2 regions of the Bradyrhizobium sp. AUGA SZCCT0431 genome follow, and region 2 is predicted to be linked to the other one. Evidence: riboswitches for the same ligand, from Rfam matches in the RefSeq annotation. Region 2 holds a riboswitch; the other holds the start of a gene.
What was found. Region 2 has a riboswitch for S-adenosylmethionine ahead of JQ567_RS09880 (O-succinylhomoserine sulfhydrylase). Riboswitches for the same ligand answer to the same signal wherever they lie in the genome.
Positions count from the first base shown of each region.

Region 1: linked by a shared signal. The riboswitch ahead of JQ567_RS19590 (homoserine O-acetyltransferase) and the one ahead of JQ567_RS09880 (O-succinylhomoserine sulfhydrylase) in region 2 are both predicted to bind S-adenosylmethionine.

Region 1 covers NZ_JAFCLR010000019.1:1,700-15,963, forward strand. The annotation lists gene JQ567_RS19555 (plasmid stabilization protein) at 1-175, shown strand, start outside; gene JQ567_RS19560 (hypothetical protein) at 187-420, shown strand; gene JQ567_RS19565 (hypothetical protein) at 525-896, opposite strand; gene JQ567_RS19570 (Crp/Fnr family transcriptional regulator) at 1,116-1,595, opposite strand; gene JQ567_RS19575 (TIGR02594 family protein) at 1,757-2,449, opposite strand; gene JQ567_RS19580 (alpha/beta fold hydrolase) at 2,692-3,558, shown strand; gene metW (methionine biosynthesis protein MetW) at 3,723-4,391, opposite strand; gene JQ567_RS19590 (homoserine O-acetyltransferase) at 4,393-5,595, opposite strand; SAM riboswitch at 5,683-5,762, opposite strand; gene JQ567_RS19595 (chorismate mutase) at 5,924-6,784, shown strand; gene hisC (histidinol-phosphate transaminase) at 6,814-7,911, shown strand; gene JQ567_RS19605 (prephenate/arogenate dehydrogenase family protein) at 7,919-8,860, shown strand; gene JQ567_RS19610 (malate/lactate/ureidoglycolate dehydrogenase) at 8,884-9,933, shown strand; gene JQ567_RS19615 (HutD family protein) at 9,957-10,574, shown strand; gene JQ567_RS19620 (amino acid ABC transporter substrate-binding protein) at 10,761-11,795, shown strand; gene JQ567_RS19625 (L,D-transpeptidase) at 11,814-12,710, shown strand; gene JQ567_RS19630 (hypothetical protein) at 12,848-13,006, shown strand; gene JQ567_RS19635 (hypothetical protein) at 13,987-14,241, opposite strand; gene JQ567_RS19640 (hypothetical protein) at 14,255-14,264, opposite strand, start outside.
Region 2 covers NZ_JAFCLR010000008.1:158,421-172,684, reverse strand. The annotation lists gene JQ567_RS09975 (sulfite exporter TauE/SafE family protein) at 1-19, opposite strand, end outside; gene JQ567_RS09970 (RidA family protein) at 276-626, shown strand; gene JQ567_RS09965 (nuclear transport factor 2 family protein) at 789-1,154, shown strand; gene JQ567_RS09960 (RNA polymerase sigma factor) at 1,277-1,963, shown strand; gene JQ567_RS09955 (DUF4142 domain-containing protein) at 2,061-2,582, shown strand; gene JQ567_RS09950 (cupredoxin domain-containing protein) at 2,594-2,914, shown strand; gene JQ567_RS09945 (hypothetical protein) at 2,927-3,508, opposite strand; RNA gene ssrA (transfer-messenger RNA) at 3,631-4,066, opposite strand; gene JQ567_RS09935 (nuclear transport factor 2 family protein) at 4,083-4,526, opposite strand; tRNA gene JQ567_RS09930 (tRNA-Gly) at 4,694-4,767, opposite strand; gene JQ567_RS09925 (methylated-DNA--[protein]-cysteine S-methyltransferase) at 4,918-5,496, shown strand; gene JQ567_RS09920 (AraC family transcriptional regulator) at 5,506-6,345, shown strand; gene JQ567_RS09915 (VOC family protein) at 6,401-6,760, shown strand; gene JQ567_RS09910 (SRPBCC family protein) at 6,924-7,325, shown strand; gene JQ567_RS09905 (hypothetical protein) at 7,322-7,852, shown strand; gene JQ567_RS09900 (hypothetical protein) at 7,951-8,436, shown strand; gene JQ567_RS09895 (MATE family efflux transporter) at 8,551-9,993, opposite strand; gene JQ567_RS09890 (hypothetical protein) at 10,156-11,196, opposite strand; gene JQ567_RS09885 (2'-deoxycytidine 5'-triphosphate deaminase) at 11,318-12,424, opposite strand; SAM riboswitch at 12,544-12,623, shown strand; gene JQ567_RS09880 (O-succinylhomoserine sulfhydrylase) at 12,696-13,889, shown strand; gene JQ567_RS09875 (SGNH/GDSL hydrolase family protein) at 14,043-14,264, opposite strand, start outside.

The DNA.
Region 1 (14,264 bases), on a different contig from region 2:
CGCCGAAACCCATGGCGGCAAAAAGAGCGGATCCGGGCGGGGCAAGAAGGTAGACCACGCCCCGTCCCGCAAGGGCGGCAAGCTCGGTGGAAAGGCCGCCGCGAAACGCCCGGCGGCAGAACGTTCCCGGTCGGCGAGGAAGGCGGCACAGACCCGCAAACGACGTGCAGCTTAAGGAGGCGAAATATGGCCAGTTGCGAGACCTGCGGAAATTCGTACGACAAGGCTTTTCAGGTCGTGATGAACGGCAAATCGCACACCTTCGATAGCTTTGAGTGCGCCATTTTTGCCCTTGCACCAACCTGCAAGCAGTGTGGAACGCGCATCGTCGGTCATGGACTCGAAAAGGCCGGCACCTTCTATTGCTGCGACCATTGCGCTCAAAACGACGGGGTCACCGGGTTGCGCGACCGTCTTTGATACCTGGCGTGATGTTGCTGCAACCAGGATGACGCCATTAAGCCCGCCGGATTCACAGCCGGCGGGCTTGGTGGTCGCATCTAACTTTTAATGAGGTGTCTCGTTCAGGCCGTCTTGGCAAACATCGTCAGGACGCCGTCGGCGATGTTGATGGCCACGACTTGTGACGAAGTCAGGCCCTTGGCCTTGAGCACCGATGCCGCTTCCGGCGTGGCGTCGATGGACTTCCGAAGCGACTGAATGTCTTCCTCGCGGGTTTGGGCCACGAGTTCATCGACCTTCGAGCGCACCGCCGGCTGCAGATCCTTGACGTCGACGACCTGGATGCTCCGGATGACGGTGCTGGACTGCGAAGGCTGCGCCTCGGATTGCGACGGGCTTGCTTGAGATTGCGAGGGGGTTCCCTGTGCCTGCACGAAAGTTGGCGCGCCCAAAGAGAGGGCGGCAATGATGACGGATGCCGTAACGATGCGCATGCTCACTCCTTTTCAGTTTGACTGGAAGGACTCCTATCCACGAAGTTTGGTTGGGGTCTGATTCCGATGTGGCCATTCAGTGAAACCAATGCGGCTGCAATGCGCGCACCCGAGCCTGCCGGTTCCCGGTCTGATCGGCCGAAGGTTCCGATTTGCCCGTCGGAGCTAGATGTTGCGCCCTGTAGCCAGCTCAGCCCACATGATGCACACCCGGCTGTGTCATTCACTCGTGTGAAGCATCTGCAACTCGGCAATGCGTTTGTCGGCCCGGCGGAGCCGCCGGCAAAGCTCGCGGTTGATATTCTGCATCACCATCACATAGGCGTGGATGTCGGCCTTGTAGCACGCGTAGAGTTGCCGGGCCGTGAGCTCGTACAGCACGGTAGGGCTCTCCGCGACGACGGTGGCTGAGCGGTTCTGCATTTCGATCAGCGTCATTTCGCCGAAAAAATCCCCGGGCTCGAGACCCGTCATGCGAAGGACGCGCCCGGAATCCAGCAGCTTGCTTACCACCAGCTGGCCCGAGTGAACGATGAACATCGAACGACCGGGCTCGCCTTCCGCGACCACCGTGGCGCCGGCGTCGAAGCGGCGCTCGGCCAGCATTGAGATCAGGAGATCGAGGCTTGCGTCTGAGAGGCCACCGAAGAAAGGCGTGGCGAGCAGGAACGCTTTCAGATCTGGGGAGCTGACAGCCATCGGGCCAATATACCTGCGCGCCCGGCGGCGGCAAGCGGGCCAGGCCCGACGCACTGCTCAGCGAGGGCGGCGGCGGCCCGCCGGCCTGCTTCGGCGAGGCCATGATGGGCACGGCGCCGACGCGCCTGTGCCCACCCACCGGTTCGTTCGCAATGACGATTTCAGCTCGTCGGCATCACGTAGGCGTAAATCCGGCCGCGCGAGATCGGCGCTTCCCGGACCCGGTTGCCGTTGTTGCCGGAGATCATGATCGGGTTGCCCTTGGCGTCGATGCCGGTGATGACTCCGACATGGCCGCCGCCGCGGCCCCTTGTCATCACGGCGATGGCGCCGACCTGCGGGCCGGAGACGCGCTGGCCGTAGCTGGCGAACGATTTCGCCATGTCCGAGCCGGTGCCGCGATAGCCGGAATGCTGCAGCACCATGTTCATGAAGCGGGCGCACCACAGGCTGCCGCGCCCGGTCGGGTTACCGCCGAGGTAACGCCGCGCCTCAGCGACGACGTTGGAGGAGCCGCCAAAGCTGCTCGGTGCCATCACGCCGCCGGGCGGCGTCAGGGTTGAATTGTGGTCGGTGAAGGTTGCGCTGGCATCGGCGTTGGCGTTGGCATCGGCAAAGCCGCCGGCCTGCATTTGCGCGACACCGCGCTCCCAGCGCGACAAGCGCGCGATCTTGCGGTGATGGTGGCGGGCGTAATGCCGTGCATGGTGACCGGCGTGGTAGCCGCGGACGTGGCGCCCTGCGCCATGGTGGGGCCGGGCTGACGCCGGCGTGGCAATGACTGCAATCGAAACCGAACACAACGCCAGCGCAAGGACACGAAGCGACCGGCGAAACGCAAACAACTGAAGCATCTTTGATCCTCTATGACACACCACAATCCCGCAGCGTTCGTGGACAAACGAACGCGGCGACGGGTTTGAATTTTTGGCTGTGGCGAGAGGAAGATTTCATGCGGCGGTGCGGGAACAATTCCGGGGTGATTCCGCGATCATTTTATGGCCAAAAACAAACAGGGCTGCCTCATTGCAGCCGGGAACATTAACTGCGAATTTCGGGGCCGGAGAGCGCGCAAAACCAAAAAGAGGAACCGCCAATGCCCTATGCCGTCACCAGCGACAATGTCCGCCTGTATTTCGAGGAAGCGGGCTTTGGCACGCCGATCATCTTCCTGCATGAATTCGCGGCCGACCACACCAATTGGGAGCCGCAGATGCGCTACTTCTCGCGTGGCCACCGCTGCATCGCCTATTCGGCGCGGGGCTATACGCCTTCCGACGTGCCGCCGACATCAGAGGTCTACACCTACAAGCATTTCTACACCGACGCGCTTGCCGTGCTCGATCATCTCGGGATCGCAAAGGCGCATTTCATCGGCCTGTCGATGGGCGCCTATTCGTCGCTGCAGATCGGCCTCAACGCCCCGGAGCGGGCGCTGTCGATGACGCTCGCCGGCGTCGGCTCCGGCTCGAGCATCGAAAATCTCGAAGCCTTCCGCAAGCAATGCGTGGCCAATGCCGAGCAGTACGAAAAAATCGGCTCGGTGGAGGTCGCCAAGGTGACGCGCGAGGCGCCGAGCCGGATTCCGTTCCTGGTGAAAGACCCGCGCGGCCACGCCGATTTCTATGCCGCATTGGCGCGCCATGACGCCAAAGGCTCGGCCAACACCATGCGCAGCTTTCAGGGCGGCCGGCCCTCGATCTACACCATGACGGAGGCAATCCGCAACGTGCCGACGCCGGCGCTGATCATCTGCGGCGACGAGGACGACAATTGCATCGAGCCGAGCCTGTTCCTGAAGCAGCATTTGCCGGCGGCGGGACTGACGTTCTTCCCGAAGTCGGGCCACGTGCTCAACCTGGAAGAGCCCGCGCTGTTCAACGAAATGGTCGAGCGCTTTATTGCGCTGGTGGAGGCCGGGAGGTGGCCGGTGCGGGATGCAAGGTCGATGGTGGCAGGGTGAGCGCCGGTGCGCTCCCTCTCCCGCTCTTGCGGGGGAGGGTTGGGGTGGGGGTGTCTCCACCCGACGCGGCCCCCGAGTGGAGAGAGCCCCCACCCGCCGCGCTCTAACGAGCGCGTCGACCTCCCCCGCAAGCGGGAGAGGTGCAGCGGAGCTTGCCGCAAAACCTACTTCCCCTTCTCCGCCCGGCTCAGCAAAAACACGCCCTGCTCGCCGAACATGTTCCAGAACCACCACGGCAAATTCAGCCGCAGCGGGCGGCCGTAGAGATCGAGCGCCACCGCGCGCTCCATCTTGACGTTGATCTCGTCGCAGAGCTGCACGAAATCCTTGATGGTGCAGAAATGGATGTTCGGCGTGTCGTACCAGGTCGCGGGCAGGTTTTCGGTGCGCGGCATGTGGCCGCCGACCAATAATTGCAGCCGCATTTTCCAGAACCCGAAATTCGGGAACGAGACGATGGCGCGATGGCCGATCCGCAGCAGGTTTTCCAACACCACTTTCGGCTGCCGCGTCGCCTGCAGTGTCTGCGACAGAATCACGTAGTCGAAGGCATCGTCGGGATAATTAATCAAATCGGTGTCGGCGTCGCCCTGCACCACTGCAAGGCCCTTGGCGACGCAGCGGTTGACGCCCTCGCGCGACAGCTCGATGCCGCGGCCGTCGATGCCGCGGCTTTCCAAGAGCTGCAGCAGTTCGCCATCGCCGCAGCCGACGTCGAGCACTTTGGAGCCGCTCTGCACCATTTCGGCGACCAGCAAATGATCGCTGCGAAGGTTTTCGGTGCGATGCGGCTCCACGCCGGTGAGCGGCAGTGTCTGTTGCGACAGCGACATATCAACCACCCGCCGTTTTCAGGCCCCGCGCGGTGCCTGCGGATTGCAGAAAAGCGCGGGAAATGTCGAAGAATTCGGGCACGTCGAGCAGGAAGGCGTCATGGCCGCGATCGGTTTCGATTTCGGCGAACGACACCCGCGCGCTCGACGCGTTCAGCGCATGCACCAGCGCACGCGATTCCGCGGTCGGGAACAGCCAGTCCGAGGTGAACGACACCACGCAGAAGCGGGTCTGGATGCCGGTAAACGCTTTCGCCAGCACGCCGCCATGGTCGGCGGCGATGTCGAAATAATCCATCGCGCGCGTCAGATAGAGATAGGAGTTGGCGTCGAAGCGCTCGACGAAGGACGAGCCTTGATAGCGCAGATAGCTTTCGACCTGGAAATCCGCGTCGAACGAAAACGTCGGCAGCTCGCGGTCCTGCATCCGTCGTCCGAACTTGCGATGCAGTGCGGCGTCGGAGAGATAGGTGATGTGCGCGGCCATCCGCGCGACGCCGAGGCCGCGATGCGGATGCGTGCCATGTTCAAAATAGCGCCCCCCGCGCCAGTCCGGATCGGCCATCACGGCCTGTCGGCCAAGCTCATGGAATGCGATGTTCTGCGCCGAATGCCGCGTCGAACATGCGATCGCCAGCGTCGAGAACACGCGCGCCGGATACGCCGCGGTCCATTGCAGCGCCTGCATGCCGCCCATCGAGCCGCCGACCACGCAGAACAGGGTCTCGATGCCGAGACGATCGATCAGCATGGTCTGCGCGCGCACCATGTCGGGAAGGGTGATGATCGGGAAATCGAGGCCCCACAATTTGCCGGTGGCCGGATTGGTCGAGGCCGGGCCGGTCGAACCCATGCAGCCGCCGATTACGTTGCTGCAGATGATGAAGTAGAGGTTGGTGTCGAGCGGCTTGCCGGGGCCGACCATGGTGTCCCACCAGCCATGCTTGCCGGTGACGGGGTGCGCATTGTTGACATGCTGATCGCCGGTGAGCGCATGGCAAACCAGGATGGCGTTGGAGCGATCCGCATTCAGCTCGCCATAGGTCTGGTAGGCGATCTGGAACGGCGCCAGATCGACGCCGCAATCGAGCTTGAGCGGCTGGTCAGCGCCGAACTTCGCGACCTGCGAGGTCGGATGATCCGCCTCATGGGCCCGATCCTCATTATGGATCGAGGGGCTTGGTATCGACTGAACGTTTGTCATCTCGGCCACCGACCTCGAAAGCTGAGGTCCTCCCGGACAGAAATCAGGCCATAAAAAAACCCGGCCTGAACAAAGGTTCGACCGGGATCACTTCTGTCCCCGGCCTGTTTAGCGAGTTGTTTAACGTGGCTGCAAGCCGGCCGGCTCAAATGACCACGGAATGGGCTAAAGCTAGTCCGAAGGGAGCTTTTCGTCAAGGCGGGCCATGGTTAACCGGCCGGGCGCGCCATCATTGCCGATGTTTCTCTTTGCTTTCGGCGGCCGTCTTTCCTAATCAATGCCCTTGTATTTGCCGGTGATTTCGGCCCCCGGCGCTAAAGGCTAGAACATGTCCAAGGGACCCTCGAAGGCACCCCCCGCCCCGCCCTCCCTCGCGGTGCTGCGCAAGGAGATCGACAGCATCGACGAGCAGGTTCACCGCCTGTTGATGGCGCGCGGCGACATCATCGATCGGCTGATCCAGGTGAAAGAGACCCAGGAAGTCGGCTCCGCGTTCCGCCCGGCGCGCGAGGCCGACATGATGCGGCGGCTGGTGGAGCGGCATCGCGGCATCCTCCCGATCGACACCATCGAGAGCATCTGGCGCGTCATCATCTCGACCTTCACCTACGTTCAGGCGCCGTTCTCGGTGCATGCGGACGTCTCGGTTGGCGAATCCGCGATGCGGGATTCGGCGCGGTTTCATTTCGGATTCGTGGTGCCTTACGTGGCGCATTTCAGCGCGCAGGCCGCGGTCGAAGCGGTGGCGAAATCGAAGGGCGATCTGGCGCTGGTGTCGGCGACGTCGAGCCGGACGCCCTGGTGGATCGAACTCGAAGCCGATGGCGCGCCAAAGATCATCGCGCGGGTGCCGTTCCTCGAACGCGCCGACCATCCGGCGGCCTTGCCGGTGTTCTTGGTCTCGCGCGTCGCCGACAACGCCATGGTGATCGAAGTCGAGACCTGGAGCGTGCGCGTCTCCGGCTGGAACGCCGAGACCGCCCGCGCGCTGGCGCCGCTCGCCGAGATCGTCGCTGTCCCCGATACCGCCTTCGACGGCGCCGCGCTCTTGGTGTCGATATCAGGCACCGGGATGGAGAAGATCAAGACCGCCCTGATCGAGGCCGGCGCGTCGGTGCGCTCCTCGGCCCTCGTCGGCAGCCACGCAACACGCTATACGGTGCCCCCGAACGGGGCGGCCAAATCCTAAATAGACGCCCTACGATCCGGAGCCAGAAGATGTCCCGCCCCGTGCCGAACCCCGGCATTCTCGATATTGCGCCCTACACCCCCGGCAAGAGCCCGGTCGCCGAGCCGGGCCGCAAGGTGTTCAAGCTGTCCGCCAACGAGACGCCGTTCGGCCCGTCACCGAAGGCGCTGGCGGTCTACCGGGACGCGGCTGGTCATCTGGAGGACTATCCGGAAGGCACCTCACGGGTGCTGCGCGAGGCGATCGGCCGCGCCTTCGGGCTCGATCCGAACCGCATCATCTGCGGCGCCGGCTCGGACGAAATCCTCAACCTTTTGGCGCACACCTATCTGAAGCATGGCGACGAGGCGATCTCGACCAGCCACGGCTTTCTGGTGTACCCGATCGCGACCATGGCGAACGGCGCCAAGAACGTGATCGCGCCCGAGACCAACTTCACCGCCGATGTCGATGCGATCCTGAAGCTGGTCACGCCGCGCACCAAGATGGTGTGGCTCGCCAATCCGAACAACCCGACCGGAACGTACATTCCGTTCGACGAGGTCAAGCGGCTGCGCGCCGGACTGCCTGATCATGTGCTGCTGGTGCTCGACGCCGCCTATTCCGACTATGTGTCGCGCAACGATTACGAACTCGGCATCGAGCTGGTGGCGACCACGGAAAACACCGTGGTGACGCATACCTTCTCCAAGATTCACGGGCTGGCGTCCTTGCGGATCGGCTGGATGTTCGGCCCGGCCAACATCGTCGACGCCGTCAACCGCATTCGCGGGCCCTTCAACGTCTCGACGCCGGCGATGCTGGCGGCGGTCGCGGCGATCGAGGACACCGCGCATGTCCAGATGTCGAAGACATTTACGGAGCACTGGCGCAACTGGCTGACGGAAGAAATTTCCAAGCTCGGCCTCAAGGTGACGCCGAGCGTGGCGAATTTTGTCCTCATCCATTTTCCGCAGGAAAAGGGCAAGACCTCGGCGGACGCCGACGCGTATTTGACAAAACACGGCCTGGTGCTGCGGGCGCTGAGCAATTACGGCCTGCCGCATGCGCTGCGCATGACGATCGGCACCGAAGAGGCCAACCGCCTCGTCGTCGACGGCCTCAGAGACTTTATGGCGGGCAAGTGAGCATCAAGTGAGCACTGAACCTCTCTTCAAACGCGTCGCGCTGATCGGCTTCGGCCTGATCGGTGGCTCGATCGCCCGTGCCGCACGTGCGCAGGGTCTCGCCGGCGAGATCGTCACCTCGGCGCGCTCGGCCAAGACCCGCGCGCGGGTGGAAGAATTGCGCGTGGTCGATCGCGTGCTCGAAACCAACGCGGAAGCGGTCAAAGGCGCCGACCTCGTGATCCTCTGCATCCCCGTCGGCGCCTGCGGCCCGGTCGCCGAGGAGATCGCGCCGTTCCTCGAGCCGGGAGCCATCGTCTCCGACGTCGGCTCGGTCAAGGGCGCCATCGCCCGCGACATGGGCCCGCATATTCCGCCGGGCGTCCACTTCGTTCCCGCCCATCCCGTCGCCGGCACCGAACATTCCGGTCCCGACTCCGGCTTCGCCGAACTCTTCATCAACCGCTGGTGCATTCTCACGCCGCCTGATGGGACCGATCCCGCCGCGGTCGAAAAGCTTCGCGAGTTCTGGGCCGGGCTCGGCGCCAAGGTCGAGATCATGACGCCGGATCATCATGACCTGGTACTCGCGATCACCAGCCATCTGCCGCATCTGATCGCCTACACCATCGTCGGCACCGCGGACGAACTGGCGCAGGTGACGTCGTCGGAGGTCATAAAATTCTCCGCCGGCGGTTTTCGCGATTTCACCCGCATCGCGGCCTCGGACCCCACGATGTGGCGCGACGTGTTCCTGGCCAACAAGGAAGCGGTGCTGGAAATGCTCGGCACCTTCAACGAGGACCTTTCCAAACTCACACGCGCGATCCGCCGCAACGACGGCGAGGCGCTGTTCGAGCATTTTACCCGCACCCGCGCCATCCGCCGCGGCATCGTCGAGATCGGCCAGGATTCGGCAGCGCCCGACTTCGGCCGCCCGCACGCGAATTTAACGAAGAAGCCGGAGTAGAACGGCTCACGACGGAGTGAAGCATGATTATCGACCATTCGAAGCTGCTTGGGCTTGCCAACCGCATCGTCACGGCCGGCGGCAGTTCGCCGACGGAAGCCGCCATCGTGGCCGAGCATCTGGTCGAGGCCAATCTGCGCGGCCATGACAGCCATGGCGTCGGCATGCTGGTCGCCTATGTGCGCGACCTCGACGCCGGCACGCTGAAGATCAACCAGACACCCGAGGTCGTCTCGGACACCGGAACCATCTCGGTGTGGGATGCCCGCGCCGGCTACGGCCAGGTGGTCGCGCGCCAGGCGGTGGAATGGGCGATCGAGGCGGCCAGGAAACATGGCGTCGCGGTCAACGGGCTCCGCAACGCGCACCATATCGGCCGCGTCGGCACCTATGGCGAGATCGCCGCCCGCGCCGGGATGGTGGCGCTGCATTTCGTCAACGTCGCTTCGGGTTCGCCCGGCGTCGCGCCGTTCCGGGGCCGCGAGGGCCGGTTCCTGACCAACCCGGTCTGCATCGCAATCCCCGGCACCGACAACAACGAGCCGATCCTGCTCGATTTCGCCACCAGCCGCGTCGCACTGGGAAAAGTGCGGGTGGCGCATAATGCCGGCAAGCCGATGCTTGATGGTGCGTTGCTCGACTATGCGGGCCAGCCCACCACCGACCCTTCCGTCATGTACACCGACCCGCGCGGCGTGGTGTTGCCGTTCGGCGAGCACAAGGGCTCCGGATTGGCGCTGGTGTGCGAACTCCTGGCCGGCGCCATTGTCGGCTCGCCAAGCGTCACCACATCGACACCGCCCGAACGCGGCATCATCAATGGCATGCTGAGCATCGTGATTGACCCTATCAGGCTTTCGACGCGCGACAGCATGATGGCCGAGATCGACGACATGATTTCCTGGGTGAAATCGGCCAAGCCCGCCGAGCAGGACTTGCCGGTGCTGATCGCCGGTGAGCCCGAGCGGCTCGCACGAGCCGCACGGATCGCCAAGGGCATCGAAATCGACGACACGACCTGGGGCCAGTTGGCTGATATCGCCCAGCGCTACCAGATCCGGATTGATAGCTGAGCAACACCGTTTGGACGCATGCAATGACATCCTCCGACGGCGGGATTCAGCTAACGGCGCTCGATCCCGCCAGCTACCGGCATATGCCCTGGAAGAACGGCGGCGGGGTCACGATCGATATCGCCGTATCCATGCTCCCTGGATTCGCGCCGGGCAGTTGGGAAGGAATCATCTGGCGTTTCAGCCGGACCGCCATCGTGACGCCGGGCGCGTTCTCGGATTTGAGCGGCTATGACCGCCAGCTGGTGCTGGTTTCCGGCGAGGGTCTCGTGCTCGGGACACCTGTTGGAGAGATCGACGTCCGGCAGCCGTTCAGGCCGGTCCGGTTTACCGGCGAAACCAGTATTGTCAGCCGGCTCGAAGCCGGACCCGTCGAAGTCGTCAATCTGATCGGCGACCGGTCGCGCGTGGCGATTGACCTCTGCTGCCTTTTGGGCGGCGCAACGCACGCCTGCCCGGCCGGCATTCACATCGTCTATGCAGCGACAGGCTCCTGCGAACTGTCGATCAACGACAAGGCCCGCGAGATCGCAGCGGGCCACGCGGTGCGCATCGATGCCGGGGAAAGTTTTGCGGTCGCAAACCGGCTTGGCACCGCGATCGTCGCCAGCGTTATTCCCGTGGCGCGGACATCCGGCTGATCCGGAACGCGTCACAGGACGATGACGGGCGCCAGCGCGTTCCCGTCGCGCAAGCGAGCGGGTCCAAAAATTCATTTGTCGGAAACACATTGGTAACGCTTCCACTTGTGTTAGCTTGCCAACATCACTTCCGCCAAAGAACTTGCCGCCACCAAAGAAGCTGCAGCCACCGATCGCGGGGAAAAAATGTCCGGCTCCAAGAAGCGACCCATCATCTTTCCCGTCATCGCGTTGCTGGCCCTGCTGTTCGCGAGCGGCAATCCCGCGCAGGCCCAGACCCTGAACGCCGTCAAGGAACGCGGCACGCTGAATTGCGGCGTCGGCCAGGGACTGCTCGGCTTTTCCAGTATGGATGACAAGAACGCCTGGAGCGGCTTCGACGTCGATATCTGCCGCGCCGTCGCGGCTGCGATCTTCGGCGACCCTGCAAAAGTGACGTTCACGCCGCTCGATGCGGCCACGCGCTTTTCGGCGCTGCAGTCGAAGACGATCGACGTGCTGTCGCGCAACTCGACCTGGACGATGTCGCGGGAAAGTTCGCTCGGCCTGATGTTTGCAGGCGTCGCCTATTACGACGGCCAGGGCTTCCTGCTGCGCCGAGATGCCAGGATCGACACCGCGTTGCAACTCGGCGGCAAGACCGTGTGCACCCAGACCGGCACCACGACCGAACTGAATCTGGCGGACTATTTCCGCGCCAACGACATGCCGCTCAAGGTGCTCGCGCTCGCCACCGCCGAGGAAAGCCTGAAAGCGTATGATGATCGCAAATGCGACGTGCTGACCAGCGACGTCTCGCAGCTCTACGCCGAGCGTCTAAAACTCTCTGCGCCCGACAGCCACATCATCCTGCCGGAAGTGATTTCAAAGGAGCCGCTGGGACCCGCGGTGCGGCAAGGCGACGACCAGTGGTTCAACCTGGTCAAATGGACGCTCTATTCCCTGATCAATGCCGAGGAGCTTGGCGTCAAACAGGCTGGCATCGACGATGCGGTGAAATCAGCCAATCCCAATATCAAGCGGCTGGTCGGCACCGAGGGCGAATTCGGCGCGCAGTTGGGCGTTGCCAATGACTGGGCCGCGCGCGCCGTGCGGGCCGTCGGCAATTACGGCGAGATCTATGAGAGAAACATCGGCACGCAGTCGAAACTCAGCATTCCGCGCGGGCTGAATGCGCTCTGGACCCAGGGCGGCATCCAGTACGCGCCTCCCGTCAGATAGTTCTTCAGGGGTCAGGCCATGACCGTGGATTATTACGCATTGCTGACCAAGGCCGTTGCCGGCAAGGACACCCTCGGCCGCGACAAGATCTACAAGGACGCCTATGACCTCATTATGAGGTCGTCCCACCTCACCCGCGAGGCCGCCGCCTCAAATGTCGCCGCACTTGAAGCCGCGATCCGGCGGATCGAGGATGACATCGCCGTCGAGGAAGGCCGCGACGCCGCTCAAATCAACGAAGTGTTGTCGGAAGGCACGAACTGGAAGCCATGGGCCTTCGGCGCCGGTGCGCTTGCACTCGCCATCGCCTTGTCGGCACTGGTCTATGGCTATGTCGTCACCAAGGGCCCCGTCGTCGTCGCGACCAGCGTGACGGCGCCGCCACCGCCAAAAACGGCACGCGCGCGCGAAGACGTCGTGATGGCCGACCTGAAGGCCGGCGAAGATGGCGGCTCCACCGGCGAAGGCCTGCCGTTTTCGCTGCAGCGCCAAGTGGTGTTCTACCGCACCACCGTGGTCCCGGGGTCGATCGTGGTCGACCGGGAGAACCGCTTTCTCTATCTGATCGATTCCAACAATTCCGCACGCCGCTACGGCATCGGGATTGCGCAGGAATGCCTCAAGGGCGGCAGCTTCTTCCGCGTCACCAACAAATTGGAATGGCCCGACTGGCGGTCTTCCGCGCAAAACGCCCGGGATGCCGACGCATTGGCCGCTTCCGCCGGCCGTCCCGGCAGTCCGCTCGGCGCCCGCGCGCTGCTATTGGACAAGCCCGGGCTACTGATCCACGGCACGAATTCGCCCAAGACCATCGGCCACCTCGTCGCCTCCGGATGCATCCGGCTCGTCAATGACGACGTCGAGGATCTGTACCGCCGGGTTTCGCTGGAGACGCGGGTGGTGTTTGTCAGCTAGGGGCTGGTCTGCACGCTGACGGCGGGTGCCAATACTCCGGCTGTGACTGTCGTCACAGCCACCGTCGCCTGCCGCGCTTACTCCTGCCCTGACGGATGGCGGGAATAGTCCCTCCACCGGCAACAGGAGGGACTAGAATGGAACAGCTGAGCAAAAAAGCCGACGAACTGACCATCGACGAACTCGATGCCGCGTCGGGCGGCGCCCTCTACCAGCCGCTCATCGTGGTTGCGATTGCCACCGCCGTTGCGATCCGCACGGGCATCGAGTCGCTGGTTCACAAGATTACCCGTTGAGGTTCCTGCAAGCTCCTTGCGGAGAACGTTCGATTCTTCGGAAGGCGCTTGCAGCCTTTGACAGAACGGACATCTGAATGAAGCATCGCGGGCAACTGCCCGCGAAACGTCATTGTGCCGACATAAGAGTCTTTGGATTACGCGCGCGGATTAACGACTGTGTACCCGCGCAACGAGCGCGCATGGATTCTCGTTGCGTGGCTACCCGAGTTGGCATCGTACGCCATCCATGTATCACCTCCGACATGCTGCTCCAGGACGCAGACGTGCCCGCGTCGCGCGGCAACCATTCCCGGTGCTGGCGCCGTCCGGGGAAACCGCAGCCAGTTGGAGGCAAGATTTAATCCGGGCACGATATGGCCGAACACCCGCATGGATGCGCCGCAGCCGCAGAAAGAGCGGGGACAACCGGCTGGGCGCCCGCCGACGATCTGACCACGCCCGCTGTTCGCTTCCGCCCTAGCATTGCGCGGCAGAATTGCCGGCCGTTCTGTGCTCCGCGATTCCCGGCCGTAAGCGTTCACACCAACGCGTTGCGTTGGCGAATTCGAAAAGTCGCACGGCATGGTTACGTTGCATCCCGGCGCTTGACCAACGATGCGGGGCGGGCGTGCTTCTGATGCGGATGAAGAAAAGGCAACGAGTACGGACGCAACAAATACTAGTCTTAACATGACAGGGCTCCGGCATTTGAACCTGCCCTGTGTTCACGTACCCATGATTGTTAGGCGAAAATGCGGTGGCCAACGACCGCTGCTCGGCACTGAGGCCTGGTTAGCCGCCTCAAAAGAACGGCCCCAGCGCGGGGCTGGAGAGCGCTGGGGCCTTCTTGAGCGGCGCGGGGGCGGCCCTCGCGCAGCGCTCGTAAATTACCAAACCACATTTGCTTCTTGAGGGTTGGTCAATATTGACCATCCTGCCTCAAAAGATCCGGAACGGTTTAGCGACCGGCCTGTTCGTAATTTATCCCAAGCCTCCCGTCAGCTTTCACTCGTCAGATGCTTCAGCATCAGGTTGCACGCTTCCTCGGTCTCCTCGAACGTTGCAAAAGGCGATCCACCGATCTTGATCGCCCCGCTGCCCTGATAAAGCGGACGCCATGACGCCACGTAGCCGGGCCGTCCGTGAAAGCCGGGGCCGGCGCGGCTCTCGTGGGTGATTACGAACGAAAAGCCGTCGCTGCTCGCGCTCCAGATTTCCAAGCTATCGACGGCACGGTGGAATCGCAGGGCCATCAGCAGTCGTTCACTAGCCATCT
Region 2 (14,264 bases):
TCGCTGGCTCAATCGTCATGAAGATTCCGATGCGGACATCGATCCGATCCTCCACCATCGATCACATCACTTTTTGCGTTGCAATCAGACAATTGCACTCCGTGCAATATCGTCGGTCGCCCGCGGCATTCCGCGCAAAGCCAAACCAACCCGGCTTTTTTAAATAGATTCCCCGATACGTGACAATTTGCGGATGCTCCCCTGAGCAGAACGCAGTAGCCGATCGCGCCCCGGCGCGCTAAGGAGGCGCGCCACTTTAAAAAACGGAGAACACCATGTCAGTCCAGCGTTTCGAAACCGGCCCGCGCATGAGCCAGGTCGTCGTCCACGGCAACACCGTCTATCTCGCGGGCGTCGTCGCCAACAATGCAGCCGGCGAAAGCGTGACCAAGCAGACGCAGGACGTGCTCAAGACCATCGACGGCCATCTCGCCAAAGCCGGCACCGACAAGTCGAAGCTTCTGTCGGCCACGATCTACATCACCGACATGAAAACCTTCCCGGAAATGAATGCGGTGTGGGACGGCTGGGTGTCGGCGGGCAACACCCCGGCGCGCGCCACGGTCGAGGCCAAATTGGCGTCCCCGCAATACAACGTCGAGATCATGGTGGTTGCGGCGAAGTGATTTTTCGCGGCGCGAGGGCTTGCCTGCCCTCGCGCCGTATCTTTCCTTTTTATCCGCATCTTATTGACCGCGTTTCCTTGACCTCTGAGGTAATCGAAACACGCGCGCAAACCTTCGATAACAGGCCAGCCGATTCATTCGGCCGCAACGAAGGAGAGCCCCATGACCGACGCACAGACCATTGCCAACCGTTACATCGACTTGTGGAACGAGCGAACCCCGGCCCGGCGCCGCGAGATCCTTAGCCAAAACTGGGCCAAAGACGCCCGCTATGTCGACCCCCTGATGAGCGGCGATGGCCATGACGGCGTCGATGCGCTGATCGCAGGCGTGCAGCAACGCTTTCCGGATTTCAAATTCAAGCTGATCGGCGAGCCCAATGGTTACGGCGACCACGTCCGCTTCTGTTGGGGCCTCGGCCCTGACGGCGCCGACAGCCCGATCAAGGGCACGGATTTCGCCGTGCTGAGCGACGGCCGCATCCGCAGCATCACCGGCTTCCTCGATCAGGTGCCGGCGAACGCGTGAGCGAAAAGCTGTGCGGCTGCTTGGGTAATCCCAGGTAGCCGCCGACGCGCTCCAAATTATTTCGGGAACCTCTTGGCCCTTGCCGCATCCAACCCCAATACAATGCTATTGGTGGAACCATCATGCGTCAGGCCCACACGCCTCATATTCCGCCCGTCGACACTGGTGACCTCGACCTGATCCGCCGGGCGCTGGCCCGCGACGAGACCGCGGCTCGCGCCATCATGCAGGCGAACAACCGCCGGCTCTACCGGCTCGCCCGTGGCATCCTGCGCAATGATGGCGAGGCCGAGGACGTCGTGCAGGAGACTTACGTCCGCGCCTTCACGCATCTGGAGAGTTTTCGCGGCGATTCCAGCCTGGCGACCTGGCTGGCGCGGATTGCCATGAACGAGGCGCTGGGACGATTGCGCCGGCAGCGGCCGGGCGTGGAGTTGTCGTCATTGCCGCAGGGCGTGCTCGAAGCCCAGATCATCCAGTTTCCCCGCGCGGCCGCAGACGACCCGGAAAAATCCATGGCCCAACGTGAAATTCAGCATGTCGTCGAACACGCCATCGACGAATTGCCGGAACCGTTCCGGCTCGTCTTCATCACCCGGGTGATCGAGGGCATGAATGTCGAGGAGACCGCCGAGATTCTGGGGCTCAATCCTGTGACCGTGAAGACGAGGTTGCATCGCGCCCGCGTCATGCTGCGCGACAACGTCGAGAAGAAGATCGGCCCCGTCGTGATGGACGCGTTTCCGTTTGCCGGCAGGCGCTGCGAACGGCTCACCGGTGCCGTGCTGAACCGGCTCGGCTTTATCTGATTTTTTTGGGAACCTCCGGCCACCAGCGCCATCCAACTCCTGTGCAATCAACTTGAAAGCCGGCCGCTCGCGGCCGGCGCCACAGGAGTGTCAAACCATGTTCGTTCGATTGAGCGCAGCCATTGCCGCGTTGAGCCTCTTGGGCGGCGCCGCGCTGGCGCAGGGCGCCAAGCCCACCGACCCGCAGATCGCGCACATCGCCTACACCGCAGGCGTCATCGACATCGCCGCCGCCAAGCAGGCGATCACCAAGGCCAGCAACAAGGACGTCAAGGCGTTCGCGGAAGGCATGGTGCGCGACCATGAAGCCGTGAACAAGCAGGCGCTCGACCTCGTCAAAAAGCTGAAGGTGACGCCCGAGGATAACGACACCAGCAAGACACTGTCGAAGCAGGCGGCTGACAAGCTGGCCGAACTCGCCAAGCTAAAGGGCGCCGAGTACGACAAGGCCTATGTCGCCAACGAGGTCGCCTACCACAAGGCGGTCAATGGCGCGCTGGAGACACTGTTGATCCCGTCAGCCAGCAATGCCGAACTGAAGAGCCTGCTGCAGACCGGCCTGAAGCTCTTTCAGGGCCACCAGCAGCACGCCGAACACGTCGCCGCCGGCCTGAAGTAAGGGAGACTGCCATGCTGCCGAGACGCGCGTTTCTTGTCGTGGCCGCCCTGATAGCGGGCGCAATTGCCGTCCCGGCGCATGCCGCAACCATCCAGATCGTGATGGACGATCTCGTGGTGTCGCCGGCGCAGGTAACCGCCAAGGTCGGCGACACCATCGAATGGATCAACAAGGATATCTTCGCCCACACCGCCACCGCGCGAAACGGCGATTTCGATGTCGCCATGCCGCCGAAGAAGACCGTGACGTCGGTGCTGAAGAAGGCCGGCACGGTCGAGTATTACTGCCGCTTCCATCCCAACATGAAGGCGGTGCTGACGATCGCGCCGTAGGCGGCAACCTCGTCAGGCCGACGTCCCTCGCTGCAGCACCATCGCGAGCCGCACCGCGACCGCCGCCTGCCAGACCGGATAGAGCACCGAGGTGAGATCGAGATCGAGCGCGCTGTCGACCGCCATCAGCGTACCGGCCAGCGTGCCCGTCAGCAGCATCCGCATCCATAACGCCGCATCGCGCGGCCCGGCCGGCAGCAGCGCGATCGCCAGCGCCATCACACCCGCACCGACGAAACCGCCCGCGAGGCCCGCCAGGACATTGCGCATGATCTTGGAGGCGCCATAGGCCTGCGCATCGATGAAGATTGCGGCGTTCACCGCGCAGACAAAAGCGACCATGGTGACAATGCTGGCAAGCAGTGCCGCCCAAACCGGATTGGCGCTGCAGCGCCGGACCACGAAGAAGACGAGCACCGCAAACGGCACCGCCACCAGCGCCATGCGCAGATTGCCGGAACCGCCGCTGAACTTGTCGATCAGTTGCGGCGTGAGCGGCGTCAACAGGCCCGACAGCAGACCGCCGGCGGCGACCATCAGCAAATTGTTGCGGGAGGTGTTGTCGGCAGCGATGGCCTGGGTCAACGCGTTCACCTCCATCTCGCGGCACGAATATTTAGCACGATAACGGTTGTGATTGTAGTCGCGCGCTACGCAAGCCCGGTTCACAAATGCCGGTTCACAAATAAAAGCCGCGCCAACCCGAAGGTTGACGCGGCCATGGCCGTTCTGTTGCCAGGTGGACCAACCCCGAACAGGTTACGCCGCGAGGCGCACTTCGTTCAATGCAACGTTATCGTTTGCATTTAGGTTTTTGACCCGATAACGGCGGTATCATGCCGAGCACAATTCCGAACTTCTTTGCGACCATCGATCCTGGTTCGCCCCCGCCATAGCAGCCCAGGGATTTTGCCTTGCGGCAGAATCGATCTCATGTGGAGCATGATCTCCGAGCAAACGCTTCGCGTTTGTCGAGGGAAAACCGGAACCCACTTTTCCGGATCATGCTGCAAATGAGACCTTTAAGCTCAAGCTGCTAAGGTGGAGGCGCCGGGTACTGCCCCCGGGTCTGCCCGCAGTCCATTCAGAGTTTCAGCGCCATCGTCTTGCGACGAAGCCGTTGTACGCGGGATTGAGGGCGAAAGATAGGCCGTTGGCGTGCGCATTCTTACCGGGGCATCGCGGATCGATGAAAGTGGACAATCTGCCATTCCGGCCCACGCTTGGCGATTACGAACGTCACGCGGCCTGGATTACTGAACGGCTTGCCGTCCAGGACTCCCGTAGACTCGTTCAATCCGGTGACTACGACGGCGGTGTCCGACAGGACCATCACCTCTGAAGAACTCATGGGGGCTGCGCGCGGCCGCCTGGTCAGAATCGCATCCTCGAAGTATTTGCGAATGGCCGCTGTATCCGTCACCACCGTCTTGCTGCCGGTGCCCATGAAAAGCGCGTCAGGAGCGTGGAGAGCGACGATTGCGTCCACGTCCGAAGCTGCAAACGCCTTGGTCCACTTGTCGAGGATAGCCAGGGCATCTTCCTTTGGCCCCGCGACAGCAGAGCATGAGAACAGTGCAGTTATGGAAAGAGCCGTCAGGAATGCGCGCATGTGTCCCTCACGTTTCAGCTAGCCAGTAGACGGATCAGTTAGCAGCGTACGCAATCCGCTATCATCGCATTCATCGGCGGGTTACGCCGGGGCCTGTCATCGGGCCGCGCCTTGCGCGAACCCGTTGGAACTAACTAGACCGACCTGCGCATCTAACCAACGGGGCATGGAGCGGGCGAAGGGAATCGAACCCTCGTATGCAGCTTGGGAAGCTGCCGTTCTACCATTGAACTACGCCCGCGAACGCATTTGCGCTCCCCCTGATTAGCCGACCCCGGGCGTTCCGCCAAGCGGTACCCGCGTCTCCCCGCCCCAGGCCCTTAACGGGTTACAAAGATTCCAGATGCGCGCTTTGATGACGGTGTTATGATCCTGCCGGGGTTGATGGCGTATGGCGGGGCGTGGCTACAGCATTTTTGACACGGGAATCGGCCGGTGCGGGATCGCATGGGGCGAGCTCGGCGTTATGGGCGTGCAACTCCCGGAAGCCCGCGAGATCGACACCAGACGGCGGCTGTTCCAGCTTTATCCCGACGCCCGCGAACTTCGCCCGCCGGAGAATGTCGCCATCGCGATAGAAGGCATCGTGGCGTTGCTGCGCGGCGGCTCCAGCGACCTTTCCGATGTCGCGCTCGACATGACCGGGATTCCCGCCTTCAACCAGCGCGTCTATCAGATCGCCCGCACCATCCCGCGCGGCGAGACCCGCATTTATGCCGAGGTCGCAAGTGCGCTGCGCGCCTCGGGCGCGGTGTATTCGGTGGCGCAGGCGATCGCCCGCAACCCCTTCATGGTCATCGTGCCCTGCCATCGCGTGCTCGAGGCCGGGCACTATGCCGACAAGATCTCGCCGAACGGCGGCGCCATTTCCAAGCGCCGGCTGCTGTCGATCGAGGGCACCCACCCGACCGCCAGCAAGACCCTGTTTGACGTGCTGCTGCCGGTTGCGCCGCCACGCCCGCCTACCTAAATTTGCGGGATGGCCGCAACCACGCTCCTGGAACGCAAATCCATTTCGGTGTCCGATTTCCGCTGCAGCGCGGGACCCGGCGATAAGCCATTCGCGGAACAGCACCGCTGTCACTCGATTTCCTATGTCCGCAAGGGCAGTTTCGGCCTGCACTGCCGTGGCAAGTTCAGTGAATTGGTGGCGGGGTCGGTGTTGATCGGCCATCCCGGCGACGAATATACCTGCACCCATGATCACGTCTGCGGCGACGAATGCCTGTCGTTCTTCCTGGGGCCGGAACTGGTGGATGCGATCAGCGAAGCCAGGGATATCTGGCAGATCGGCTCGGCGCCGCCGCTGCCGGAACTGATGGTGCTCGGCGAGCTGGCGCAAGCGGCGGCAGATGGCAGCAGCGACATCGGCCTCGACGAGATCGGGCAGGTGTTCGCCAGCCGCTTTATCGAGGTGGTCTCCGGCAAGCCGCGCAAGGCTGGTCCCGACGCCGCCCGCGACCGCCGCCGCGCGGTGGAAACCGCGCTGTGGATCGATGCCAATTCGCACCGCGAAATCGACCTGGAAGATGCCGCCGCGCAAGCCGGCATCAGCCCGTTCCATTTCCTGCGGCTGTTCTCGAACGTGGTCGGCGTCACCCCGCATCAATATCTGCTGCGCTCGCGGCTGCGCCATGCGGCGCGGCGGCTGGCCGATGACGATAGCCCGATCACCGCTATCGCCTATGACGTCGGCTTCGGCGACCTCTCCAATTTCGTGCGCACGTTCCACCGCGCCGCCGGCGCCTCGCCGCTGCGGTTCCGCCAGGCCTCACGGGGGAAGCGCAAGATTCTCCAAGAACGGCTTGCCCTCCACTAGCTAGGGTTTCTCCAGGTTGCGCGGCATTCCCGCGCGGTTTTGACTGGAGAACACCATGTACGACCACATCGGATTACGCGTCGGAAATCTCGACGCCAGTGTGCGCTTCTATACGGCAGCGCTCGCGCCCCTCGGCTTTGTGCTGTGCTCGCGCGATGATTCCGGCGCCGGCTTCGGCCCCAAGGGCGAACCCGCGCTCTGGCTGCATCTGCACAAGGGCGCTGGCAGCACCGGCGCGCATGTCGCGTTCCGCGCCCCGGATCATGGCGCGATCAAGAAATTCCACACTGAAGGCCTGAAGGCCGGCGGCCGCGACAATGGCGGCGCGGGCGCGCGGGCGGATTACAGCCCGACTTACTACGCGGCGTTTTTGATCGATCCTGATGGCAACAATGTCGAGGCGGTTTGCACGTAGGGGCTCTTCACCCCTCCCTCGCCGTCATTGCGAGCGAAGCGAAGCAATCCATCGTTCGGCATAACGGAGAGTGTGGATTGCTTCGTCGCTTCGCTCCCTTGCGCAAACGCTTTGCGTTTGTCGCAGGCAATGACGGCTCCCCCAACTATCAGAGGAAACAACCATGGCTTCCATCCACAAGGACATCATCATCGACGCCAATCCCAATGACGTCTGGGACGCGGTGCGCGATTTCGGGGCGTTGCATACGCGGCTGGTGCCCGGCTTCGTGCTCGACACCCGCCTCGACGGCGACGCGCGGATCGTGACGTTTTCCAACGGCACGGTGGCGCGCGAACTTTTGGTCGATTGCGACGATGCACGGCGGCGGCTGGTCTATGCCGTCATCAGCGAACGGATCAAACAGCACAGCGCCTCGGTGCAGGTGACCGCGGAAGGCGACGGCCGCAGCCGGCTGGCCTGGACCGTCGACGTGCTGCCACATGAAATCGCGCCTTACATGAACGCGCAGATGGATCAGGCGGCGCTGGCGATGCGGAAGGCGCTTGGGAAAGCCGCGGCATGATTTCCGCGTTTCTCGAAGCGCTCGGCGCGGTCGGTCCCTCAGCCGACCGCGCCGGCAAGATGGATCTCTACGGACGCTTCATCGGTTCCTGGGATCTCGACGTCAGGCAATTCTCCGACGACGGCCGCGAGCGCCGCCGCGCCGGCGAATGGCATTTCGGCTGGGCGCTGGAGGGGCGCGCGATACAGGATGTCTGGATCGTGCCGCCGCGTGGCGACGGGCGCCACGGCGACGCCACCGCCAAGATCAATTCCTATGGCACGACGCTGCGGGTCTACGATCCCGATATCGATGCCTGGCGGATCCAGTGGACCGATCCGGTGGCGCGAAGTTTTCTGCAGATGATCGGGCGTGCTGAAGGCCGTGACATCGTGCAGCTCGGTACGCGGCCGGACGGCCAGTTGATGCGCTGGAGTTTTTCCGAGATCACACCGAACTCGTTCCTCTGGCGCGGCGAGATCTCCGCGGACAACGGCGCGAGCTGGCGTGTCAATAGCGAGTTCACTGCCCGACGCCGGTTACCGTGATCTGTCGCACAGATCAGCCTTTCGTCCGCTCCTAGCGTCACCATTTGCGCCCGGATGGCACCGCCTCCGCGGGCCGCGGCGCATTGGGAGGTCGAACCATGACTGGAGCTGACAAGGTTGTGTGTCAGGCGGCCACGCTGCTGCTGCTGTTTGCCCTGACGACGACGCCGGCGAAGGCGCAATTCGCCGGCTTCGGTGGCGGTGGAGGTGGCGGCGACGACATGATGACGCAGATGGCGCCGATGCTGGAAATGATGAAGGCGAAGATGGGCAAGCGCCGCTTCGGCATGATGATGCAGACCATGGGCCCGATGATGGGCCGCATGATGGAAGGTGGCGGCGGTGGTTTTGGTGGCATGATGGGCGGCGGTGGAATCCCCGGCGGCTTCGGTGGCGGCTATGGCGGCGGCATGGCCGACGGCTATGGCGTCAACATGGGTGGCATGGGCGGCATGGGCGGCGGCGACATCATGGGCATGCTCGGCGGCGCCGGCGGCGGCGAGATGATGGGCATGATTCCGCAGCTGATGCGCATGGCCAATATGGGCGGCAGCCGTCACGGCCGAAAGCATCGGCGACGGTAGGAATCCGTCATTCCGGGATGGTCCGAAGGACCAGACCTCAGGTGCGCAATTGCGCACCGGGGAATCTCGAGATTCCGGGTTCGATGCTTCGCATCGCCCCGGAATGACAGTCGTTCAAGACAGCGCCGGGCGAGCCTTGGCAAGGGGAGCGTGTTTCGGTCCCCACCGCGTCAGGATCACGCTTACGCAGGACAGCAGGCCGAGCAGCATCATCGATGCGGCCGTCAGCATGAAGTAGTCCGTGGCGGTGGCATTGTGCGTCGACAGCCACCAGCCGCCGATGCCGATGAACACCAGCCGCGCGGTCTGCGCCAGCACGGGGCCAAGCACCTTGGCCGCGCCCTGCGATGAAAAATAGCAGGTCGTGGCAAGACCGAGGAACGCATACATCGGCGCCGCCGTAGACAGATACTGCCGGCTTGCGGCGCGCACGCCCGCATTGTCGGTGAAGAGATTGACCCAGATGTCGGGGAAGATCGCGATCAAGGTCGCCAACGCGCCGACCCCGACAAAGGCCACGCCGCCTGCGATCCAGCAGATCCTGCGGGCCCGCGCGATGCGCTTCGCGCCGATCGCCATGCCGACCATCGGCACGGTCGCGATGCCGACCGCGAATGCGATCGACGTCAGCATGAATTCGAGCCGCGCGCCGATGCCGTAACCGGCCAGGATTTCGGTGCCGAAACTTGCCAGCATGTAAGTGAAGATGCTGATCGTCAGCACCGACTGCAGCGGCGAGAAGCAGGCGATGGCGCCGACCTTGAGAATGTCGATGAACATCGCCCAGCGAATCCGCAGGCCGACGATCTTGGGAACGACGCGCGCGCGGCCGGAAAACAGATACCACGTCATCACGGAGATGCTGACCAGGTAGGCGATCAGCGAGCCGGCAGCGACGCCGCGCATGCCGAATTGCGGAATCGGCCCGAGGCCGAGACCGAGCGTGCCGCCAAGGATGATCTGACAGCCGGCGGAAATCAGCATCAGCAGCGACGGCAGTTTCATGTTGCCGGTGCCGCGCAGGATGCCGGCCATCGTGTTCATCAGCCATGGCACGACGGCGCCGCCGAAAAATATCTGCGTGTAGCCGATCGCCTGCGCCAGCACGTTGCCGCGGCCGCCGAGCAACTCGAGCAGCTTCGGACCGAAGATCAGCATGCCCAGCATGAAGACGAGCCCGAAGCAGAGACCGATCAGCAAGGCATGCGCGGCGAGCACCGACGCCCGCTCGGTGTCGCCGGCGCCGAGCGCGCGCGCGATCGCGGACGCGACGCCGCCGCCCATGGCGCCGCCCGACATCGTCATGGTCAGGATCACGCAGGGAAACACCAGCGCCATCGCGGCCAGCGATTCCACCCCTAACCGGCCGATATAGGAGGTCTCGGCGATCACCACGCAGGTGCCGGCCGTGAGTGCAATGACGTTGGGCCAGGCCAGCCACAACAGCGTGCGCAGGATCGGACCGTCGACCAGCGCGTTCTTCGCCGGCGGCGGCGGTGGCGGCAGCGGGCGTTCTTCCTCGTCGACGGGAATTTCGGCAACGCCGATATCGGACATTTCTGCTCCCGCGCGCGAAAGGCAACCTTAAGATCGCGCACCCATTCAAAATTTTTGGGCGCTTATCCAGCTGCGCCGAGCTGTTTCCTAGCACGGCAAGGCCTGATTCCGCGTGCGCGCAACGCAATGGGGCCCTGCGCGATTGCAGGCGAGCGCGCTCCCCTAGCCGATCGTCCAGACGAACGGTGCCTTTCCGCCGGCTGGCGGCTTCAAATGCACAGGAATATGGCGGCCGCAGCCGGCCGCCAGGCCCTCGAACAATCCCTGCAGGACGCTGGCGCAGGCCGGGTGATAATCGCCGACATCGGCCATCAGCTTCCAGCTCTGCTGCCGGATTTCAAACGTGCCGTCGGACTCGCTGATCTCAACCGCATCATCCTGCGCCTCGAACAGCGCACGCAGGAAGCTAGCAAACTCCTTCGGCCCGCCGCGGCTCGCCCCAAGGTTTTGCGCGATCTCGTCGAAATATTGCATGCCGATCAGCTTGCCGGTGAGGTGCAACAGATATCGGGCATCCTCCGGACCGAAGCATTGCACCAGCACGGGTGCGGCGGTCTTCACATATTCCATCGCGTAGTTGCGATAGGCCTTTTCCAACCGCGGCTTTGGCCAGCTTGCAACAGGCAATGCCGGCGCGGTGGCGGGATCGAAGCGCGGCGCTTCGAGATGCCGCGCGAACACCATCCGCGCATCTGACTCGAGCGGATGATCGTATTCGCAGTAATAGCCTTCGAGGCCGTCCTGGCCGTCGACGCTCTGCTTGGTGCAGACGAAGCCGAGATTGAGATTGCCGAGCGCCACGCCGTTGTTGCCGTGCCATCCCCGCAGCATCGCGCGCGACACTTCGCCGGGCACGCCGCAGATCGCGGTGCCCCGCCAGATCCAGCGCGGCGGCGGATAACGGATCCAGGCCTTGCGATCGGTCTCGTACATGTATTCGACATGGACGCCGCCGATCCAGTTGGAGAGATAGTGGTACTGCGCAGCCGCGACCGCCGGCGGCAGATGGCTGAGCCCGAGTTTTTCCAGCCCCGGCAGGAAGCGTTCCTGCTGCTGGCGGCGAAACACCCGGAACACGAATTCGGCGGCGTCCGTCGTGCCGCGGCGGGAGACGACGGTGAGAACGAGGCCGGTGAAAAACGCGTGATAGAGATCAGCGATGCTGCGCCACTTCGCCCATTGCGCTTGCTGCTCTCCGCTCATGTTCCCTCCCGGCCGACATTCCTATTGGCTGTGAGCATACACGTAGCCCGGATGGAGCGAAGCGCAATCCGGGAATGCGGCCCCGCATTTCGCGGAGCTTTATCCGGGCTGCGGAATTACTTCACACCCTAAAATGCTTGCTCAGCTTCAGGCCCTGCGCCTGATAGTTCGAGCCGATGCGCTGGCCGTACATGGCATGGGGCCGCGCCAGCATCTTTTCATAGACCAGGCGGCCGACGATCTGGCCATGCTCGAGGATGAACGGCACTTCGCGCGAGCGTACTTCCAGCACCGCGCGCGAGCCCTGCCCGCCGGCGCCGGCATAGCCGAAGCCGGGATCGAAAAAGCCGGCATAATGCACGCGGAATTCGCCGACCAGAGGATCGAACGGCACCATCTCGGCGGCGTAATCCGGTGGAATCTGCACCGCCTCTTTCGAGGCCAGAATATAGAACTCGCCGGGATCGAGGATCAGGCTGCCGTCCGGGCGCGCCGCGATCGGCTCCCAGAATTCATCGGCCGCATAGCCGCCGCGGCGGTCGACATCGACCACGCCGGTGTGGCGCTTGGCGCGGTAGCCGACAAAGCCGCCGGAATTCGCGCCGCTTAGATCGACGCTCAGCGCCACGCCATTGGCGAGATCGGCGTCGTCGATATCGACCAGCCGCTCGGCCTCATGCAGCGCGTCCAGCTCGTCCGCGTTGAGGATGGCGTCGCCGGTGCGGAAGCGCACTTGCGACAACCGGGATCCCTCGCGCAGCAGCACCGGAAACGTCTTCGGACTGATCTCGGCATAGAGCGGCCCGTGATAGCCGGCGCCGATCATGTCGAAGCGGCGGGTACCATCCGCGATCACGCGGGTGAAGACGTCGAGCCGCCCGGTCGAGCTCTTCGGATTGGCCGCGGCGACGATCTCCGGCGGCAGCGCGAGGCTCTCCAAGAGCGGCACGATGTAGACGCAGTTGGTTTCCAGCACCGCCCCGTGGGTGAGGTCGATCTCGTGCAGTTTCAGCTCGTCGATACGCTCGGCGACCGTCGCACCCGGCCCCGGGAGGAAGCTCGCGCGCACCCGGTAGGCGATGTCGCCGAGGCGCAGATCGAGGCTGGCGGGCTGGATCTGGCTCTCGACAAAGGGATAGGCCGGCAGGATCAGGCCCGCATCCGCCATCGCCGCGATCATGCGGTCGGGCAGAATTCCGTTGGCGTCGGGCGGCAGCGTGAAAGGCACGGCGGTCCTCAAGGGGCCCGGGAGGATGACCCGAATGTCATCCAAACCTCATAAATATGGGCATTTAGGGGTTATCCGATGGCCGGCTTGACGAAAAGGGCGCGAGGGAATATCAGCATGACTTATCCCGTGGTGATTTGAGCCGGCCGGCTTGCAGCCACGTTAAATAAGTCGCTAAACAGGCCGGGGACACGTGTGATCCCGGCCTGTGGAAATTTTTCCAGGCCGGTTTTTTGTGACCATTTTCAATGGTGGTCACGACGGAGGTCACATGCCTGAGGCTAAGTCTACCACCCGCTATCGCCCCGAAACCCGCCTTGTCCATGGCGGCACGCTACGCTCGCAATTCGGCGAGACGTCCGAGGCGCTGTTCCTCACCCAAGGCTACGTTTACGACACCGCGGAGCAGTGCGAGGCCCGATTCAAGGGCGAGGAGCCCGGCTTTATCTATTCGCGCTATTCCAATCCGACGATTGAGATGTTCGAGCGCCGCATGATCCAACTCGAGGACGCGGAAGCCGCGCGCTCGACCGCGACCGGCATGGCCGCGGTGGCGACCGCGATCCTCGCACCGCTCCGGGCCGGCGACCACGTGGTCGCTTCGAAAGCTCTGTTCGGCTCCTGCCTTTACGTGGTGCAGGATCTCTTGCCGCGCTACGGGATCGAGACGACGCTGGTCGACGGTCTTGATCTCGACCAGTGGCAGCGCGCGTTGCGGCCGAACACCAAGTCCTTCTTCCTGGAGAGCCCGACCAATCCGACGCTCGACGTGCTCGACATCCCGGCGATTGCCGAGATCGCGCACAGTGGCGGCGCAAGGTTGATCGTGGACAACGTGTTCGCAACGCCCATTTGGCAGAGCCCGCTGAAGCTCGGCGCCGACGTCGTTGTCTACTCCGCCACCAAGCACATCGACGGCCAGGGCCGCTGCCTCGGCGGCATCATCCTGTCCTCGGAAGCCTTCATCGCCGAGCACCTCCATAACTTCATGCGCCATACCGGCCCGTCGATGTCGCCGTTCAACGCCTGGGTGCTGCTCAAGGGACTAGAGACGCTGGCGGTACGTGTACGCGCGCAGACCGAGACCGCCGGCAAGGTGGCCGATGCGCTCGCGAAGAATCCGAAGATTTCGCGACTGATCTATCCCGGCCGCGCCGATCATCCGCAGGCCGAACTGGTGAAGCGGCAGATGCGCGCCGGCTCGACCCTGGTCGGCTTCGAGGTCAAGGGCGGCAAGCAGGCAGCGTTCCGCTGCCTCAACGCGCTGCATATCTCGCGGATCTCCAACAATCTCGGCGATGCCAAGAGCCTCGTCACCCATCCGGCGACGACGACGCACCAGCGGCTGACGCCGGAAGCGCGCGCCGAACTCGGCATCAGCGAGGGCTTCATTCGCTTCTCCGCCGGGCTCGAGCATGCGGATGACCTGATCGAGGATTTTGCGCAGGCGCTGGAGAAGGCGTGAGATAGCTGCGCACCTAGCCATACAACAGGTGTCGTCCCGGCCTTGAGCCGGGACCCATAGCCACAGGGCGTTGTGAGTTAAGGAAGTCGTCGACCACCGCCTTTTAGGCGCACGGCCGAGGCGTATGGGTCCCGGCATCCGCCGGGACGACAACTACATCGGCCGGTACGTCCGTACGTCGGACGGCACGTTGACGCCGAGCTTGATCTGGCCGACCGAGCGGATGATGTCGTCGCCGAGCAGTTGCGCGAAGCAGGCGTAGCCCCAGTCGCTCATGTGCAGGCCGTCGGCGATGACGAAATTGTCCATCGGGATCGCCTGCTTCTCGTGCCAGTCGCGCATCACTTCGAAGCGCGGAAAAATGCCGACCTTGCG